DNA from 2 places in the Halomonas sp. KO116 genome. Region 1 is predicted to be linked to the other one. Evidence: predicted binding sites of a transcription regulator. Region 1 holds the regulator's gene; the other holds the start of a gene.
What was found. Region 1 encodes LexA, which represses DNA repair genes until DNA is damaged. Its sites were predicted from a motif close to TACTGTNTANNTANACAGTA; they were not measured.
Positions count from the first base shown of each region.

Region 2: recN (DNA repair protein RecN) is a predicted target of LexA. The motif match lies at 2,144-2,163, and genes of this name have one in related genera.

Region 1 covers NZ_CP011052.1:2,159,386-2,168,728, forward strand. The annotation lists gene moaC (cyclic pyranopterin monophosphate synthase MoaC) at 1-375, shown strand, start outside; gene moaE (molybdopterin synthase catalytic subunit MoaE) at 417-833, shown strand; gene KO116_RS10035 (ribonuclease J) at 870-2,480, opposite strand; gene purU (formyltetrahydrofolate deformylase) at 2,711-3,565, shown strand; gene KO116_RS10045 (energy-coupling factor ABC transporter permease) at 3,590-4,261, shown strand; gene lexA (transcriptional repressor LexA) at 4,271-4,951, opposite strand; gene KO116_RS10055 (TetR/AcrR family transcriptional regulator) at 5,220-5,897, shown strand; gene KO116_RS10060 (L,D-transpeptidase) at 5,875-6,411, shown strand; gene nagZ (beta-N-acetylhexosaminidase) at 6,476-7,507, shown strand; gene KO116_RS10070 (hypoxanthine-guanine phosphoribosyltransferase) at 7,556-8,134, shown strand; gene ppsR (posphoenolpyruvate synthetase regulatory kinase/phosphorylase PpsR) at 8,155-8,988, opposite strand; gene ppsA (phosphoenolpyruvate synthase) at 9,262-9,343, shown strand, end outside.
Region 2 covers NZ_CP011052.1:4,353,843-4,363,185, reverse strand. The annotation lists gene fur (ferric iron uptake transcriptional regulator) at 1-281, shown strand, start outside; gene recN (DNA repair protein RecN) at 423-2,096, opposite strand; gene grpE (nucleotide exchange factor GrpE) at 2,323-2,964, shown strand; gene dnaK (molecular chaperone DnaK) at 3,123-5,057, shown strand; gene dnaJ (molecular chaperone DnaJ) at 5,178-6,323, shown strand; gene KO116_RS19920 (DMT family transporter) at 6,412-7,311, shown strand; gene KO116_RS19915 (DUF2218 domain-containing protein) at 7,497-7,778, shown strand; gene dapB (4-hydroxy-tetrahydrodipicolinate reductase) at 7,881-8,687, shown strand; gene carA (glutamine-hydrolyzing carbamoyl-phosphate synthase small subunit) at 9,071-9,343, shown strand, end outside.

The DNA.
Region 1 (9,343 bases):
CAGCTCGACAGCAAGCAGGGCGGCCAACGCGGGGATTATCAGCGTGTGAATAGGCAGTCGCCTATCGTGACGGGCGAAGGCACCTCAGGAGAAGTAAGCCTGGGTGAGCGCTGTCCTTCCCCCTGCGTGCGGGTTAAATTTCTGGCTGAACTGCGCGAGCGGGTAGGAGAAAGCGAGGCGACTGTTGGGCTGGACCAGCTTGCTAGCCGCGATATCAGTGGTTTAAAGGCAGCGCTGGCCGAGCGCGATGATCGGTTTAAACTGCTTACTGATCAGCGCACGTTATGTGCCATTAATCAGGTAATGGCAAACGATGATGCGCTAGTGACCGATGATGACGAAGTGGCGTTTTTCCCACCGGTCACAGGGGGTTAACGTTGGATATTAAAGTAGCGGTTCAAGCAGCGCCATTCTCGATGGACTACGGCTATAGCGATGCATTAGTCGGGCGCAGCGATATTGGCGCGGTGGTGAGCTTTACCGGACTGGTGCGTGATTTCAACGAGACGCCCGATGTTACGGGGTTAACACTGGAGCATTACCCCGGTATGACCGAGCGCACGCTAACGGAGATTGGCGAGCAGGCGTGGCAGCGTTGGTCGCTACAAGCGGTGCGGATAATTCATCGCGTTGGTTATCTGGGCCCTGGCGACCCCATCGTGCGGGTGCTTGTAGCTAGTGCTCACCGCCGAGAGGCATTTGAAGCCTGCGATTTTATTATGGATTTTTTAAAAACCCAGGCGCCTTTTTGGAAGAAAGAGCACTCCACTCGGGGAGAATATTGGGTCAAAGAACGCCACTCTGACCAACAAGACGCGGCACGCTGGGAGTGAGTTTGCCACGTCTTGCTACTCCGCAATGATGCACCACTAACGATTGGCAGCATTTTCCAAGGTAAGGGCTTCTGGCATTTCGGCGGCCATAATCTGAAGATGCACATCGGGCAGGTGCTGCATATGCTCCGCCAGCCAGTGTACCAAGCGAGGCTGCAATGCTTGGCGAAGGTCGGCCAGTGTGTCGGCGGCAATCTCATCAAGCTGATCATCCAGCCAATCACTAAAGCTATCTTCATCCAGCGGGCTGGCACCCGTCGCATCCAGCATCAAACGTCCAATGCGCACCCAGCCCGTATCAGTCGCGGTCACCGGCAGTGCTAGGTACAAACTGCCACGACGTGCCGTACCGGCGTCTTTTACTTCCAACCCTGGGTGAGGAACCACGCTGTTTTGGCTGACGATGCAGGGCGGCTGGGGATAGCGTGCCTCGCAGCGCAGCCCTTGGTTATCAAAGCTTATTAAATCGCCATTAACTGGCGACAACGGCGCACTGATCCCTAATTGACGGGCAATTGCCTGATGCGCCTGCTGATGCCTTGCTTCGCCGTGGACAGGCATCAGGTGCTTCGGCTTAACCCATTGATAGAGTTTGATTAACTCATCGTGAGCGGGGTGCCCAGTAGCATGTAACTCGGGATGGTTGATTTCGTCGTAAATACGAACACCTAACTGCGCTAAACGTTTTTTTAGCTGTTCAATAGGGCGTTCGTTGCCTGGAATGGCTTTAGCCGAGAAGATAACATTATCGCCGGTCTGAAGATCCACAAAGGGGTGGCGGCCCTGAGCAAGACGCTGAAGCGCGGCACGGGCCTCACCCTGGCTGCCGGTGGCGATAATGACCACTTCATCCGGGGGGAGATAACCCAGATCGTGATTGGGTACCAGCGGCGGTAAGTCATCCATATAGCCAAGCCCACGCGCAACGCTAACCATTCGCTCCATTGAGCGCCCCATTAAGCTGATGCGACGGCCACACTGATGCGCTGCGCGCCCGATAGCTAATACCCGCGCAAGGTTACTGGCAAAGCAAGATACCACCACACGGCCCTGGCAGTTGGCGAGGGCTTTTACCAATGCTCTTGCCACATCACCTTCGCTGCCGGAGTGGCCTGGCATGGGGGCATTGGTGGAATCGCCGACCACTAAATCGACCGGGGCCAGCGCTCTAAACTGCGCCGCGCTTACCGGTGAACCGATAAGCGGCTCAGGATCAAGTTTCCAGTCACCAGTATGTAAAACGCGATAACCACCAGCCATCATCATAATGGCACAGCTTTCGGGTATTGAATGCGTCAACGACAAGTAGCGCAGCGTAAACGGCCCGCTTTCAAGTGCCTCACCTGGTTCGATGACATGAATCGCAGCGCTGCTAAGTTGATGTTCAGCAAATTTAAGGCGTAACAGCCCTGCGGCTAATGGCGTGGCATAAATAGGACAATTCCACATCGGCCAGAGCCAAGCGACGGCGCCAATGTGGTCTTCATGGCCGTGGGTAACAAATAGTGCTTTCGGGACTATCCCTAATGATTTTGGTGTATCAAGATTAGGCACTTGTAGCGGTGAGTTGGGGAAATCCTGGCGAATCATCATGCCGCAGTCGACGACAATCCAGTGATCATCGTAGCCGTAGAGCGTTAGATTCATGCCAATCTCACCGCATCCCCCCAGCGGCAACATGCGCAGCGGAGGACGACGACGGGGACGAATTTGAACGCGTGAAGAGTGCATCAGTTATGAAAAGCCTAAAAAGTAGTGACTCAACTATACGGGAAGGCAGGGGCGGCTAACAATCATCCTTGGCCTTCCGATACACTATGCAACCTAAGCCGTTGGTTTGTCATAATTACCTTAGAAATAGGTCAAGAGTCGCTCACATGTCCCATTATTATCGTTTAGTTGTGTCCTGCCCTGATCGGGTAGGTATTGTGGCCCGAGTATCGAGCTTTATTGCTAAGCAAGGGGGGTCTATCACTGAAGCCAGCCAGCACTCTGATTTAGAAACGGGCTGTTTTTTTATGCGTTACGAAATCTTGGCGGATTCAGTGGGGATGTCGGTAGAAGCGCTACGTGCAGCGTTCGAGCCGGTGGCAATCGAATTCGATATGCAGTGGTCATTGGTGGATACACAGCAGCGCCGCCGGGTGGTATTGATGGTCTCTAGAGAGTCACACTGCTTGGTAGATTTGCTTTATCGCTGGCAGGCGGGTGAGTTGGATTGCGATATTGTTGGCGTCATTTCCAATCATGACGATATGCGTTCATTGACCGAATGGTACGGCATTCCTTATCACTATGTGCCAGTCGACCCCGATAACAAGCAAGTGTCATTTGCCAAGGTGCAAGCAGAAATCGATAGTGCACGTGCTGATTGCGTCGTGCTGGCGCGTTATATGCAAATTCTGCCGCCTGACCTGTGCGCCCGCTATGCAGGGCGGGTGATTAATATTCATCACAGTTTTTTACCCTCTTTCGCTGGGGCGAAGCCCTACCACCAGGCATATCAGCGCGGAGTGAAGCTGATTGGCGCCACCTGCCACTATGTTACCGAGGAACTCGACGCGGGCCCGATTATCGAACAGGATATTCATCGCGTTAGCCACTGCCATACCCCAACCGATTTAGTCCGCTTTGGGCGTGATGTGGAAAAAGCCGTTCTCGCACGCGGTTTACGCTGGCATCTTGAGGATCGGGTTTTAGTGCATGGCAACAAGACCGTGGTGTTTAGCTAACGCTCGATAATGTGAGAAGCCGCTATGTCGTTCGCACAAAGTGTACTGGCGCCCTGGGCGCTGATATTCACCTCGCTACTCTCGTTAGGCGTAGTGGTGTGGGCTCTTTGGCGGCGGCCCTGGCAAGTGCTACTGGAAGACGCTGCTCTTCAGCACCGTTGGTTAGGCGCAACGCTGGCAGTGGCGCTGATGTGGCAGCTACGCGCTCAGGCGGTCGACTGGCTAACGCTGCATCTCGTCTTTACGGTATTGATGACACTCGTGTTTAAAGCGCCATTAGCGCTGATCAGCAATGTGCTCATTAATGTGGCAATGGTAGTTATCGGCCGCAATGAGTGGACGCTGCTGGGGGCAAATGTACTGGTAACGGGCATTGTTCCGGCTGCCATTATTGGCACAGTGTGGCGGCTGGTAGATCGCCGCCTGCCGGATAACCTGATGGTGTTTTTATTTGCCTGCGGGTTTTTTGGGGCTGCGTTGGCAACATTAGGGGCAGGGGTGGCTGCCGTGCTGCTGATTATCATGGCAGGCACAGATCCTAACGCTATCTATCTTGCCCAGGAGTATGCACGCTTCTTACCTCTACTAATGCCTTCAGAGGCGTTTATTACCGGGATGCTGCTGAGTATTCTGCTGGTCTATCATCCTAACTGGGTGGCCACCTTTAATGACCACCGCTATATCGACATGCAGTAATGACGGTGGTTAGCCCAGTGCTTGGCCATTACCGCCACGAATGACGCCAACGCCGACACCTTCGATGTCGAGTGACTGTGAACGCAGATCGATTTCAATCGGCGCAAAGTCTGCATTTTCCGCAAATAGCGTTACTTGGTGGCCCTGACGTTTGAAGCGCTTAACGGTTACTTCATCATCCAGGCGCGCAACGACAATCTGGCCATCGCGCACCCGCTCGGTACGGTGAACTGCCAATAAATCACCTTCTAAAATACCAATATCCTTCATCGAAAGGCCCCGCACACGCAGCAGATAATCGGCTTTAGGAGTGAAGTACTCGGCTGGCAAAGGGCAGTAACGGTCAATATGCTCAGCCGCTAGGATAGGGCTCCCGGCGGCTACTTCGCCAATCACCGGCAGGCCAGCAGGCGAGGCTTCAATATTGGCAGCGGGTAACGCGCTTGCGGTGCTGTCTACTAATTCCTGGGGCTCTTGATTGGGTAGTCGAATACCGCGTGACGTATTGCGAATAATGCGAATAGCGCCTTTACGCTCAAGTGCGCGCAGGTGCTCTTCCGCGGCGTTAGGTGAGCGGAACCCCAGTGCTTTCGCAATTTCAGCACGGGTCGGAGGGTAGCCAAATTCGCCCATGGTCTTAACAATAAAATCAAATACGTGCTGTTGGCGAGCGGTTAGCGGACGCGACATACCAGACTCCAAAAATAGTGAATAGACAGTAACAAATTAAATGTCGACTTAATCGGTAAGTGGTTAAGTATACAGTATGTTCCTCTGTCCAGTACATGTCTTGTCAACCCCCTCTCTAGAAAGGCCCCGAATTTTTCCTAATCGTTTTAAACTAAGCTTCTACTCATATAGACAGCCATATTTCATCAGAAAATCAAGCGTTGAGCCCACCAGCGATATGGCATAGTATTTTGCTATGTTTTAAACACTCGTTTCCCCGGAGAGCGGCATGGCTCAATCTGATACGGTAACTCGAATACTCGACACCGCGGAAGTGCTGTTTGCTGAGCGAGGTTTTGCTGAAACATCGCTGCGCAACATCACTAGCAAAGCGCGCGTCAATTTAGCGGCGGTGAATTACCATTTTGGTTCCAAAAAAGCCTTAATTCAGGCCGTGTTTTCACGCTATCTGGACCCGTTCACCCAGCGTTTTCATACTGCGCTTGATGAACTTGAAGCCCAGCATGCAGGGCGCGTTATTCCGTTGGAAACGCTACTCGAAACCATGGCGACCACCGTGCTGGCTGTGCCTGCCGAGCGCAACAGTTTAAAGGTGTTTATGCGCTTGCTGGGCCTTGCCTATAGCCAAGCGCAGGGGCATCTTAGGCGTCATATTCAGCAAGAGTATGGTGATGTGTTTACCCGCTTCACCGAGTTAGTGCGTCAAGCCACGCCCGACTTGCCTGACGCGGAACGCTTTTGGCGGCTACACTTTATGCTTGGTACGGTGATTTTTACGCTTTCAGGCCTTGATGCACTGCGCGATATCGCTGAAAAGGATTATCAAGAGCAGGTCACCGTGCGGGATTTGGTTAGGCGGTTGCGCCCAGTAGTGGTGGCTGCCATGAATGCACCGTTGCCCCCAGCACTTGAAGAAGGAAAATATGCGAACGCCCAAGCTCGCTGAGCTTCCCCCTGTAGAGGACATCTGGTTGGAAATCGATACCACACAGCAGCAGCTACGCTGTTGGCGAGGGCCGAAGGTGCTGTATGAGTGTGAGATATCGTCTGGCCTCGCGGGCGTTGGTGAGCACAACGGCAGTGGCAAAACACCCCATGGTTGGCACTATATAAGAGCCGCGATCGGCAACGGGATGCCTGATAATGCGGTATTTCGGGGTCGTCGCTGGACGGGGGAGGCATTCTCTCCTGCGCTAGCTGAAGCATATCCGAAGCGGGATTGGATTTTGACCCGCATCCTGTGGTTATGCGGATTAGAAAAAGGCGTGAACCGTGGTGGTCAGGTCGATTCACAGCGTCGCTATATTTATCTTCATGGCACGCCCCCTGACCAGCCCATGGGGGTTGCTGCATCCCACGGCTGTATTCGTTTACGCAATAGTGATTTGCTCTATATCTTTTCGTTAGCGTTACCAGGAACCCCCGTTTGGCTGCACGGCGGTCGTCAGTCGTTTGACTAATCTGTTTTGACACCGCTAGACGATCGTCTAGAATCACCGCCTCTTTTTTAATGGACCTATCACGATGACTCAACCGTTAGGCCCGGTCATGCTCGACCTTGAAGGCCCGAAATTAACGGCCGCAGAAAAGCGCTTGCTGCTAGAACCGGTGGTAGGGGGCGTTATTCTGTTTGCCCGCAATGTCGAGAACGGCTACCAAGTACGCCAGCTCTGCAGCGATATTCGACGTGTGCGTGCGGACTTATTGCTTGCCGTTGATCAAGAGGGTGGCCGCGTTCAGCGTATTAAAGAAGGGATGACGCGTCTTCCTGCCATGGCTCGCATTGGTGAGTGTTATAGCGCCAACCCCGATGATGGTCTTGCGCTCGCAAAAGATGCTGGCTGGCTATTGGGCATGGAAATGGCCGCCTGCGGTTTGGATCTTAGCTTTGCTCCGGTACTGGATGTCGAAAGCGGTGTCTCAAGTGTTATTGGAGACCGAAGTTTTAGCCGCGATCCCCAGCATGTGGCGCAGCTCGGCAGCGCCTTTATTCAAGGGCTCCATGAGGCTGGTATGGCCGCTGTCGGGAAGCACTTCCCCGGTCACGGCGGAGTTGCGGCAGACTCTCACGTTGCGCTGCCGGTGGATGACCGCCCGCTAGAAGTGATTAAACAACGTGACCTGGTGCCCTTTGCCCATTTGGCCGCGCCGTTAGACGGTGTAATGCCTGCGCATGTGATTTACAGTGCTTTCGATACGCGTCCTGCCGGGTTTTCCCCTCATTGGTTGGGCATGCTGCGTGAATCGTTGGGCTTCAAAGGCTGCATCTTTTCTGATGATTTAAGTATGGCGGGCGCCCACGAGGCGGGTGGGCCCAAACAGCGAGCCCAGGCAGCACTAGCGGCTGGTTGCGATATGTTGCTGGTATGCAATGATCGCGCCGCGGCACTTGAGGTGATTGAAGCCTGCCGGGGTATTGAAACCAAACGTCCCGCCAAACTGCGCTACAGCCGTGCACGGCCTGATATCGATGCCCTAAGTGCGTTGGGCAGATGGCGTCGTACCCACGCTAAGTTGGAAGCATTGGCTGATAAACCGAAACCCAATGCTGTGTAAATTCACACGACTGATGTAATTGAAGCTTTTAACCCGCCTGGAGTTTAGATGTCAAAGTTGGATAAAGAAGCCTTAGAGTCATTGGACTCAATGCGTGAATTGATGGATAACGCCGACTGCCTTATTTCTCAGCAAGAGGTAGAGCGGGCACTTGATCGTATGGCGGAAGCGATCACGCGAGATTTAGGCGACAAACTTCCGGTCTTTTACTGCGTTATGAATGGCGGCTTAATCACCACAGGGCATTTACTAACCCGACTGGGCTTTCCGCTTGAAGTGGATTACTTACATGCCACTCGATACCGTAACGAGCTGCGCGGCGGTGAGCTGTTTTGGCGTGTGTCTCCTGAGGTGCCGATGGCGGGGCGCCATGTGGTGATCGTTGACGATATCTTGGACGAAGGCGCCACATTAGCCGCCATTTTGGCTTACTGCGAAGAAGCCCAGGCCGCCAGTGTCACGACGGCTGTACTGGTGGATAAACAGCACAACCGTAAAGCGGTGCCTGGTTTAAAGGCCGACTACTGCAGCTTGGAAGTCGCCGACCGTTATGTGTTTGGTTTTGGGATGGATTACAAAGGCTACTGGCGAAACGCGCCGGGAATTTTTGCCCCTAAAGGAATGTAAGTTAGCCGCAGAATGGATCGTTAGCGGGGCGAAAAGCGCCTCGCTAAACCCGTTTCCGCAATCATCCGCGTTGATATCTCTTCTACCGAGAAGCGCGTCGCATCAATAAAGGGAATGTGCATGGTGCGATAAAGCGACTCCGCTTGCCCTACTTCTTGAAGACACTGATCAATGGAGCTGTAACGGCTATTTGGCCGCCGCTCATTGCGGATCGCTGATAAACGCCGCGGATCAATGGTTAGCCCAAACAGTTTTTGACGATGGGGCGCTAGCGCCTTGGGCAGCTTTAAAATGCCATCTTCGTCTAAATCATCCTCCGTAAGCGGATAGTTGGCCGCTCGAATACCAAACTGAAGTGCCAGATAAAGAGAGGTCGGGGTCTTGCCGCAGCGTGAGACGCCGACCAGAATAATATCTGCTTTATCGTATTGATGAGTGCGTGCTCCGTCATCATTATCCAGCGCAAAGTGCACTGAGTGAATACGGTCCATATAGACGTCATCGCTGCCAATTGAGTGCGTACGCCCAACGCTATAGGAAGAGTGAGTATTAAGTTCCTGTTCCAATGGTTCCAGGAAGGTTGAAAAAATATCGACCTTGAAGCCGGATGCTTGCCGAATGACGTTGCGAATTTGTTGGTCAACAATGGTGTCAATGATGATCGGACGATGACCGTCGCGGCTGGCTGTCGCTTCGATAATGGCTGCTAGTGCCTGAGCTTTTTCCAGCGTATCGATATAAGGCTTGGTTTGCATATCGATCTCAACATCGCTGAACTGGGCCAGCAGGCTGCGCCCTAAGCTTTCTGCTGTGATCCCGGTGCCATCAGAGATAAAAAAAGCCGTACGTTTCATAGTGACATCCACTGGTAAGTAACTGCGCTATTGTGTGCTGAGCCGTTTGCTAGAGCAACTCGCTATGCGTGCTGGCTAGGGAGGGGCAAAGTGACTGACTACACAAATGACCTAAAAACCCTTCGTGTTGTAAAAATCCTCCATTCCCTTCGCTATTAGACCAATGGCGAATATAGTAGCGCGGTGCTAGGGTGTCTCAATCAATAATCCATGATCCTACGTCTAAACGGCAATATTAGTGATCGTGTCGATGTCTATGAGCGAGGGGGTTACGTGGAAGAGTACATTCTGTGGTTCGATCAACTGGGCATGTCAGACGTCGAACGCGTGGGTGGTAAAAACGCCTCACTAGGTG
Region 2 (9,343 bases), 2.2 Mb from region 1:
GCGTACTGACTCAATTTGAGTCGGCGGGCTTGGTTATTCGTCATAACTTTGACGGTGGCCACGCAGTATTTGAGATGACCCAAGAGGATCACCATGATCATATGGTGTGCCTGGAAAGCGGTGAGATCATTGAGTTCGTTGATGAAATCATTGAGCGTCGTCAGCAAGAAATTGCTGAAGAGCATGGCTATGAGTTAGTGGATCATGCGCTAGTGCTTTATGTCCGTCCGCGTGGTTCCGATGTCACGCGTCAAGACAGCGGGCCAACGAATAAGAAATAACCTACGTGAATAGACAATATTCACGGCTTGGGAAGATGAACGCCCTTGATGTACTTGGCATAATTCGAGATAAAGCGAATTTGCCAAGTCATCAAGGGCGTTTTGTTTTACTGCGCAAAGCGTCTTAAAGCTTCCCCCGGCTCAGTGCGGCGGGCGCTGGCTTGCATGCAGCATTTCCCGGGCATGGGCGAGGGTTTGGTCGGAAAGCGTCACGCCGCCCAGCATGCGTGCCAGTTCGCTGATGCGGCCCTGCTCGTCGAGCAGCGCCATCTGAGTCAGCGTGGTGTCGCGCTTCGCCTGTTTCTCGATATGCAGGTGCTGGTGCGCCTGGGCCGCCACTTGCGGTAGGTGAGTCACCGTCATTACCTGGCCATTTTCACCTAGCTTGCGCAGCAGTTGGCCAACGATCTCTGCGGTGGCGCCCGAGATACCTACGTCCACTTCATCAAACACTAGGCTAGGCACCGTTGAGTGCGTCGCCGCGACCACTTGAATCGCCAAGCTAATCCGCGATAGTTCGCCGCCGGAGGCTACTTTGGTCAATGGCCGCGCGGGCTGGCCGGGGTTGGCGCTGATCAAAAATTGCACGCGATCCAAGCCTTCCGGAGAGGGTGCTTCTTTCGCAGTGACCTCTACTTCAAAGCGGGCTTTGCCCATGGCCAAAAAGCCCAGCTGTTGCTGTACTTCTTTGCCTAAACGAAGCGCGGCTTTTTGACGGCTTTCGCTGAGTTTTTTCGCTTCTTGGCGGTAGCTTTCGCGTAGTTCAACGACCCGCGCACTGAGCGCCTCCAGGTCATTGCCACCCTCTTCTAATTGCGCGACTTCCCGCTGAAGATCGGCATGCAAGGCGCATAGTTCTTCAGGGGCAACATGATGCTTACGCGCAATCCGATGAACATCGGTCATCCGCTCTTCCACCCAGGCAAGACGCTCAGGGTCTAATTCAGTGGTGCTGGCGAGTCGGTTGAGCTCGCTGGAGGCCTCTTCCACTTGAATGCGCGCATCGCTCAACATGGACAGCGTGTTCGCCAGCATGCCTTTATCGCTACCTGGCAAGGCGCTTAGATGGGCGAAGGCCTGGTTGAGTAATGAGAGCGCGCCGCCTTCATCGCTGGCGCAGCAGTCTGCGGCAAACTGCGTTTCGCGCAGTGTCTCTTCCGCATGGGCGAGGGTATGCTGCTCCTCTTCTAGCGTGGCTAATTCGCCCTCCGCTAACGCAAGTTGATCCAGCTCTTCAACCTGATAACGCAGTAACTGCCGTTTAGCCTCTACTTCACTGCCTTCTTCACTCAGCCTCTTCAATTGGCGGCGCGCAGTGCGCCACTCACGGAAGGTTTCGGCTAATTGAGTGGTGGCGTTACTTAATCCTGCGTAATCATCTAGCAGCGCTAGATGGGTCTCTTCACGCATTAAGGCGTGATGCGCATGCTGACCATGAATTTGAATCAACTGCTCGCCGAGGGATTTGAGGTCTGAAATAGTCGCGGGGTGGCCGTTGATCCACGCTTTGGAGCGGCCATTAGCGGTGACCACTCGGCGCAGCAAGCACTCCTCGGTCGGCAGCTCCCGGGCCGTTAGCCACTCAATGGCGGCAGGCAGGTGCTGAATATCGAATCGTGCGGAGAGGTCCGTGCGCTCGCGGCCGTGGCGCACGCTACCGGCGTCGGCACGCTCGCCCAGGCAGAGCCCAAGAGCGCCTAACAGAATCGATTTGCCCGCGCCGGTCTCCCCGGTAATCGCAGTCATACCGCCGGTTAGGTCGAGTTCCAAGTGATCGACAATGGCGAAATCTTGAATAGCTAGCTGAGTAAGCATGGCGCCTCCTGAGGCGGTACAGCACTGAAGCTGGATACTTATCCAATAGTTGTTGATTTATACAGTAGTTAATAACTCACTTCAATGCACCTCTTGAGATGGCATTTATGGCCCCCATATAGCCAACATCGTTAGTTAAAGCTAGCTAGTTAAAGCGAAGGATTTGAAGGCTTACTTCTATGCGCGTCGCCCTAGATGGCAGCGCCCTACTTTTTAGGAGCACAACATGGCGAAAGAACCGCAAACACCAATGGATGATGAGCTGGCCCGCCACGAGCAAGAAGCGGATGGCGCCGAGCAGGCGGCGGAGCAAGCCGCTGAAGAGCGCTTGATGGAGGGCGAGCTGGAAGGGTTGATCAATGACGAAGAGCCGTTAGAAGGCAACGTCGATAACCCCGAAGCGGAAATGCTGGCAGCCCAAGTGGGCGAGTTAGAACAGAGCTTGGCCGACGCTAAAGATCAAGCCCTGCGAGCCGCCGCGGAAGCACAAAACGTCCGCCGTCGTGCAGAGCAAGAAGCCGAAAAAGCGCGCAAGTTTGCGCTTGAAAAATTTGTTAAGGAGCTGCTGCCGGTCGTTGATAGTCTGGAAAAAGCGCTAGAGACCATGGAAGAGGGTGCCTCGGACGTTCATCGTGAAGGCGTTTCCATGACCTTGAAGATGCAGCTGGATGTGCTCAATAAATTCGGCGTAGAAAGCATTGAGCCACATGGTGAGCCCTTCGACCCTCAAGTTCACGAGGCCATGACCATGGTGCCTAACCCGGATCTTGATCCCAACACCGTGATGGACGTTATGCAGAAAGGCTATTTGCTCAACGGACGTTTAGTGCGCCCGGCCATGGTCGTCGTCAGTAAAAAAGCCGATTAAGCCACTGGCAGCACAGAGTTTGAAAAAAGTGTGTGAAAAAAAGCCCTTGAAATGTCAGCTGCGGCCCCCAAATAAAGGGCAACCCCGCGGGGAAACCCGCAGACAAGCTTAAAAAGCTAAATTTTCAGTTTTGTAACAACCGAATTCGAGGTATCGCTATGGGACGTATAATTGGTATCGACCTGGGCACCACTAACTCTTGTGTGGCCGTGCTTGATGGTGACAGCGCTAAAGTCATTGAAAACGCCGAAGGCGGCCGTACGACGCCTTCTATCATCGCTTATACCGATGATGGCGAAACGCTGGTCGGCCAGGCGGCTAAACGCCAAGCGGTAACGAACCCAGAAAACACCCTGTACGCCATCAAGCGTCTGATTGGCCGTCGTTTTAAAGATGACGTTGTTCAGAAAGACATCAAGATGGTGCCGTACAAAATCACCGAAGCCGACAATGGCGACGCTTGGGTTGAAGTAAAAGGCAAAAAAATGGCACCGCCGCAGGTAAGCGCGGAAGTGCTGAAGAAAATGAAGAAAACCGCCGAAGACTACTTGGGCGAGACGGTCACTGAAGCCGTTATCACCGTGCCGGCCTACTTCAACGACAGCCAGCGTCAGGCCACGAAAGATGCCGGTCGCATCGCAGGTCTAGACGTTAAGCGCATCATCAACGAACCAACCGCTGCCGCACTGGCCTACGGTATGGACAAATCGCGCGGCGACAAGACCATCGCGGTATATGACCTGGGTGGCGGTACCTTCGATATCTCAATTATCGAAATTGCTGACGTTGACGGCGAAACTCAGTTTGAAGTATTGGCCACTAACGGCGACACCTTCCTGGGCGGCGAAGATTTCGATTTGGCGCTGATCAACTACCTGGTAGACCAGTTCAAGTCTGATAGTGGTATTGATCTGTCTGGCGACAACCTCGCTATGCAGCGTCTGAAAGAAGCCGCTGAAAAAGCCAAAATTGAGCTCTCTAGCGCCCAGCAGACCGATGTGAACCTGCCTTACATCACTGCCGACAACACTGGCCCGAAGCACCTTAACGTTAAGGTGACACGCGCCAAGCTGGAGTCGCTGGTAGAAGAGCTGGTTCAGCGCTCGCTCGAGCCGTGCAAAATGGCCCTGAAAGATGCAGGCCTATCTGCTTCTGAAATTGACGAAGTGATCCTGGTCGGTGGCCAGACACGTATGCCGATGGTTCAGAAGAAAGCGGCTGACTTCTTCGGTAAAGAAGCACGTAAAGACGTTAACCCGGACGAAGCGGTTGCCGTTGGTGCAGCGATTCAGGGCGGCGTACTGGGCGGCGACGTTAAAGACGTTCTGCTGCTCGACGTTACTCCGCTAACCCTGGGTATCGAAACCTTGGGTGGCGTGATGACGCCGCTGATCGACAAGAACACCACCATCCCGACCAAGAAGACACAAACCTTCTCAACGGCGGATGACAACCAGACGGCCGTGACCATTCACGCCGTTCAGGGCGAGCGTAAGCAAGTGTCGCAGAATAAGTCGCTGGGTCGTTTTGATCTTGCTGACATTCCGCCTGCACCGCGCGGCGTGCCGCAGATCGAAGTCGCCTTCGACCTGGATGCCAACGGTATTCTGAACGTATCGGCGAAAGACAAGGCCACTGGCAAAGAGCAGTCGATTGTCATCAAGGCGTCTAGCGGCCTGTCCGAGGAAGAAGTCGAGCAGATGGTGCGCGATGCCGAAGCTCACGCCGAAGAAGATAAGAAGTTCGAAGAGCTGGTGCAGCTGCGCAACCAAGCTGACGGCATGATTCACGCCACGCGCAAAACGGTGGAAGAGGCTGGTGACAAAGCCACTGACGACGAGAAGCAGGCGATTGAGACGGCCATCAGCGAGCTGGAAGAAGCAGTTAAAGGTGATGACGTCGATAACATTCAGAAGAAACTGGATGCATTGACCGAAGCCTCTGGCCAGCTAGCCCAGAAGATGTACGCCGAGCAGGCAGAAGCGGCTCAGCAAGAGGGCGGCGAAGGTGCCGAAAGCACGGGTTCCAAGCCGGAAGATGACGTGGTTGACGCCGAGTACGAAGAAGTCAACGACGATCAGAAAAAGCAGTAATAACCTCTTTCTGCCAAGGAAAGCGGTGACGCGGGAGCTTACTCCCGCGTTGCTGTTTCCGCAGCCAAGACGCACGAGAGTTTCTGTTAAGTGCGTAGCTAACCAGGAGGCGTAGGGCCTATGTCCAAACGCGATTATTACGAAGTCCTGGGTGTCGAAAAAGGGGCCGATCAGAAAGAGATCAAGAAGGCCTATCGCCGTCTGGCGCAAAAATTCCACCCTGATCGAAACCCGGACGATAACACCTCAGCGGAAAAATTCCGCGAAGTGTCCGAAGCCTATGAAGTGCTTAGCGACGGCGAAAAGCGCGCAGCTTATGACCAGTTCGGCCATGCAGGCGTTGATGGCCAAGGCGGCGGTGGTTTCGGCGGAGGCGCAGGCGCTGGCGATTTCAGCGATATTTTCGGTGATGTGTTTGGCGATATTTTTGGCGGAGGCGGTGGTCGGCGTCGTGGGCCTAACGCCCCGGCACGGGGCTCCGACCTGCGCTATAACCTAGAGCTGGATCTGGAAAACGCCGTTTCAGGCACCACAGTCGATATCCGCGTACCTCGGCATATCGAGTGTGACCGCTGCGATGGCGGTGGCGCCGAGCCAGGTTCTTCTAAAGAGACCTGCCCGACCTGTCACGGTCACGGTCAAGTGCGCATGCAGCAAGGCTTCTTCGCCGTGCAGCAAACGTGCCCCACCTGTCATGGCTCTGGTCAGCACATCAAAGTGCCGTGCCATAAGTGTAATGGTGAAGGTCGCGTACGCGAGACACGCACGCTTTCCGTCAAGATCCCGCCCGGCGTGGATACCGGCGACCGCATTCGCTTGAATGGCGAAGGTGAGAGCGGGGTTAACGGTGGCCCGCCTGGGGATCTGTACGTACAGGTCGCCATCAAGCCGCACCATATCTTCCAGCGTGATGGTAAGCACCTGCAGTGTGAAGTGCCGATCAACTTTGTTGACGCAGCCCTAGGTGGGGAGCTTGAAGTGCCCACGTTAGATGGCCGCGTGAAGCTGAAGATTCCGCCGGAAACCCAAACCGGCAGGCTGTTCCGCCTACGCGGTAAAGGCGTGAAGCCAGTGCGCGGTGGCATGCCCGGCGACTTGCTATGCAAGGTAGTGGTCGAGACACCAGTCAAGCTTAACGACGAGCAGCGCGACTTACTGCGCCAGCTGCAAGAGAGCTTCGACGGCAGCAACAGCCACAGCCACTCACCGAAGAAAACCGGCTTCTTCGACAGCGTGAAAAGCTTCTTTGAAGATATGAAGCCGTAAGTCTGAGATAATGGTTAGCAGTTAGTTGTTTGGTTCAAAAACCCCCGGTTCGCCGGGGGTTTTTGCTGTTTAGGGGGTGCTGCGCGCAATGGATAACCTTCAGGAAAGGCCCACAAAGGGCATCTTGCTCCGGGTGCTCTCAGGCGCTCTGTTCACTGGCATGCTGGTGTGCATTAAAGCCGTGAGCGACGCAGTGCCGGTGGGGCAGTCGGTATTTTTTCGCTCATTGTTTGCGCTGCTGCCTATCGTGATTTTTCTGTTGCTGCGGCGGGAGTTTCCCCAGGGGTTGGCTACGCGGCGCCCCTTGGGGCATGCGTTGCGCTCGGGGATGGGGGCGGCGGCGATGTTTGCCTCCTTTGCGGCGGTGGCGCTGCTACCCGTTGCTGAGGCGACACTATTAGCCCAGCTAACACCGGTATTTATGGCGATAGGTGGCATATTGCTGTTGGGGGAGCGTTTCTCGCTCTACCGCGCTGGCGGCATAATATTGGCGATTGCTGGAGTGGCAGTGCTGATCTTGCCTGGGCTCAATGCCAGTTCCAGCAATGGGCAAATAACCGGGTACGCGTTAGGGGCGCTGGGTGCGCTGTTAACCGCGGGGGCGCTACTGACCGTGAGGCGTATTTCGCGCACCGAGAGTGCTGCCTCCATCGCCTTCTACTTTATTGTGGTGGCAGCGCTGGCTGGGCTTGCCACGCTCCCGCTGGGCTGGGCCGCGCTCACACAGGCGGAGTTTGCCCTGTTGGTGCTCTCGGGCCTGTTTGGCGGTGCCGCCCACATCGCGATGACATTAGCGCTGCGCTACGCCGAGGCGTCGCGGTTGGCGCCTTTTGAATATATTGCCCTGGTGTGGCCTATGCTCGCCGACTGGGTGTTGTTTGGCATACCGGTCTCCAGCGGCTTCCTGCTAGCGCTACCGCTGATGTTAAGCGGGGTGGCGCTAGCGGCGATGGAAGGACGGCGGCTTAAATGGCTGCTTCGGCGTTAATTTGCGCCTGGTGCTTCGAGTTGGGTAAAGCAAGCAAGGCCACTGTGGTGTGGGAAAGGAGCCCATAAATGAAGTTTTATTACTACGTGAAAACGTGCTGTTCCAGCGGGGTATCATTCATTACTTGGCAGCGCTGGTCGCTTCGCTCTAGGCTAAGAGGTAGATAACTTCTTGGAGTCACTGCTATGCCGCTTTCCCGCGCTGAAATTGCTACGCCTTCTGCTGAACGCTTGATCAACCGTCTTTGTAAACATTGGGCGCACAAGCTGGAGGTGGAGCAAAGCGATCAGCAAGGTAAAATCTCGTTTGCCACGGGCACCTGCTTAATGCTCGCTGAGCCCGATAAATTGGTGGTCGCCATTGAAACGCTTGAGGAGGAGCATTTGGATGAGCTTGAAGGCGTGGTCGAGCGTCACTTAATTCGTATGGCAGGGGATGAAGAGCTGGCGATTGTTTGGGAGAACTAAGCTGAACCTTCATGGCAGCAAAGGAGAGCGTCTAATGCGCTGGTGCGTCTGCTATAATTGCGACACTTTTTATCTACCGGAACGCAGAGCGCAGGAGTTCGCATGACCCGAATTGCCATTGTAGGCGTGGCTGGCCGCATGGGCCGGACGTTGGTAAATGCTGTAGAGCAAGATGCTGAGGCGACGCTGGCTGGTGGAATTGTGGAGCCAGGCAGCTCCTTAGCGGGCGCTGACATTGGCGAGTTGGCGGGTGTCGGGAAGCGCGGCGTTGTTGCGGTCGATTCCCTGGCGTCGATTGTCGATGACTTTGATGTGCTGATCGACTTTACGGCTCCGCAGGTCACGCTGGGTAATCTGGCGTTCTGCGCCGAGCACGGTAAGCATATTGTGATTGGTACTACTGGCATGAGCAATGATGAGCTGGCCCAGCTTGATAGCTACCGCGATAAGGTGGCCATGGTGTTTGCGCCCAATATGAGCGTTGGGGTTAATCTGACGCTGAAGCTGCTCGAAACGGCTGCCAAAGCGCTCGGTGATGAAGGCTACGATATTGAAATAATCGAGTCTCACCATCGCCATAAGGTTGATGCACCTTCCGGTACCGCGATCAAAATGGGCGAAGTCATCGCCGATAGCCTGGGGCGTAACCTGAAAGAGCATGGCGTGTTCGAGCGGGTAGGGCAGTGCGGCCCACGCACGGATAAAGAGATTGGCTTTGCCACCGTGCGTGCAGGCGATATCGTGGGCGAGCACACGGTGATGTTTGCCACCGAAGGCGAGCGCATCGAAATCACCCATAAAGCCTCCAGCCGGATGACCTTTGCCAAAGGCGCAGTTCGCGCGGCACGTTGGGTCGCCGGCAAAGAGGTCGGCCGTTACGATATGCAGGATGTGTTGGGTTTGGATTAAGGAATGACTAATGCTAGAACTGCCCTGTCACTCAGGGGTAGTTTTAGGCCAGGAATTCCTGTAACATTTCAAAAATTTTGGCCGGGTGGCTTAGAAGCTCTGACTTACAGACCTTAGACGGCGCGCTTGTTGCGTTGGCCAGCCCAAAGCCTGTCCCGAGTCCGCTAGCCAGTTTTAGCTTGTGCCAGCGGCTCAGAAGGCATCGAACAACAAGCGGGATGAAACCGATTCTTTTTATCGGCTTCGTCCCGCTTTTTTACGGCCCTTGTTTTGATATTGAATGACTTTAATCGCGAGCGTCGTGGATTAATGAAGAAATTGCTGAGCCTGCGCCCTACAGGCTCCCACCAGCATGGGAGGATCTTGTTTTGAATAACCCCGCATTGAGCAAACCCGCAATATTGGCCCTGGAAGATGGTAGTGTGTTCCACGGTATCGCCATTGGAGCGGATGGAGTAACCAGCGGTGAGGTGGTGTTCAATACGGCCATGACCGGCTATCAAGAAATCCTCACTGACCTTTCCTATGCCCGCCAGATTGTAACGCTCACCTATCCCCATATCGGTAATACCGGCATTAACACTGAAGATGTTGAGTCTGCTTCTATTGCTGTAGCGGGTTTGGTGATTCGTGATCTGCCGCTAATGGCCAGCAGC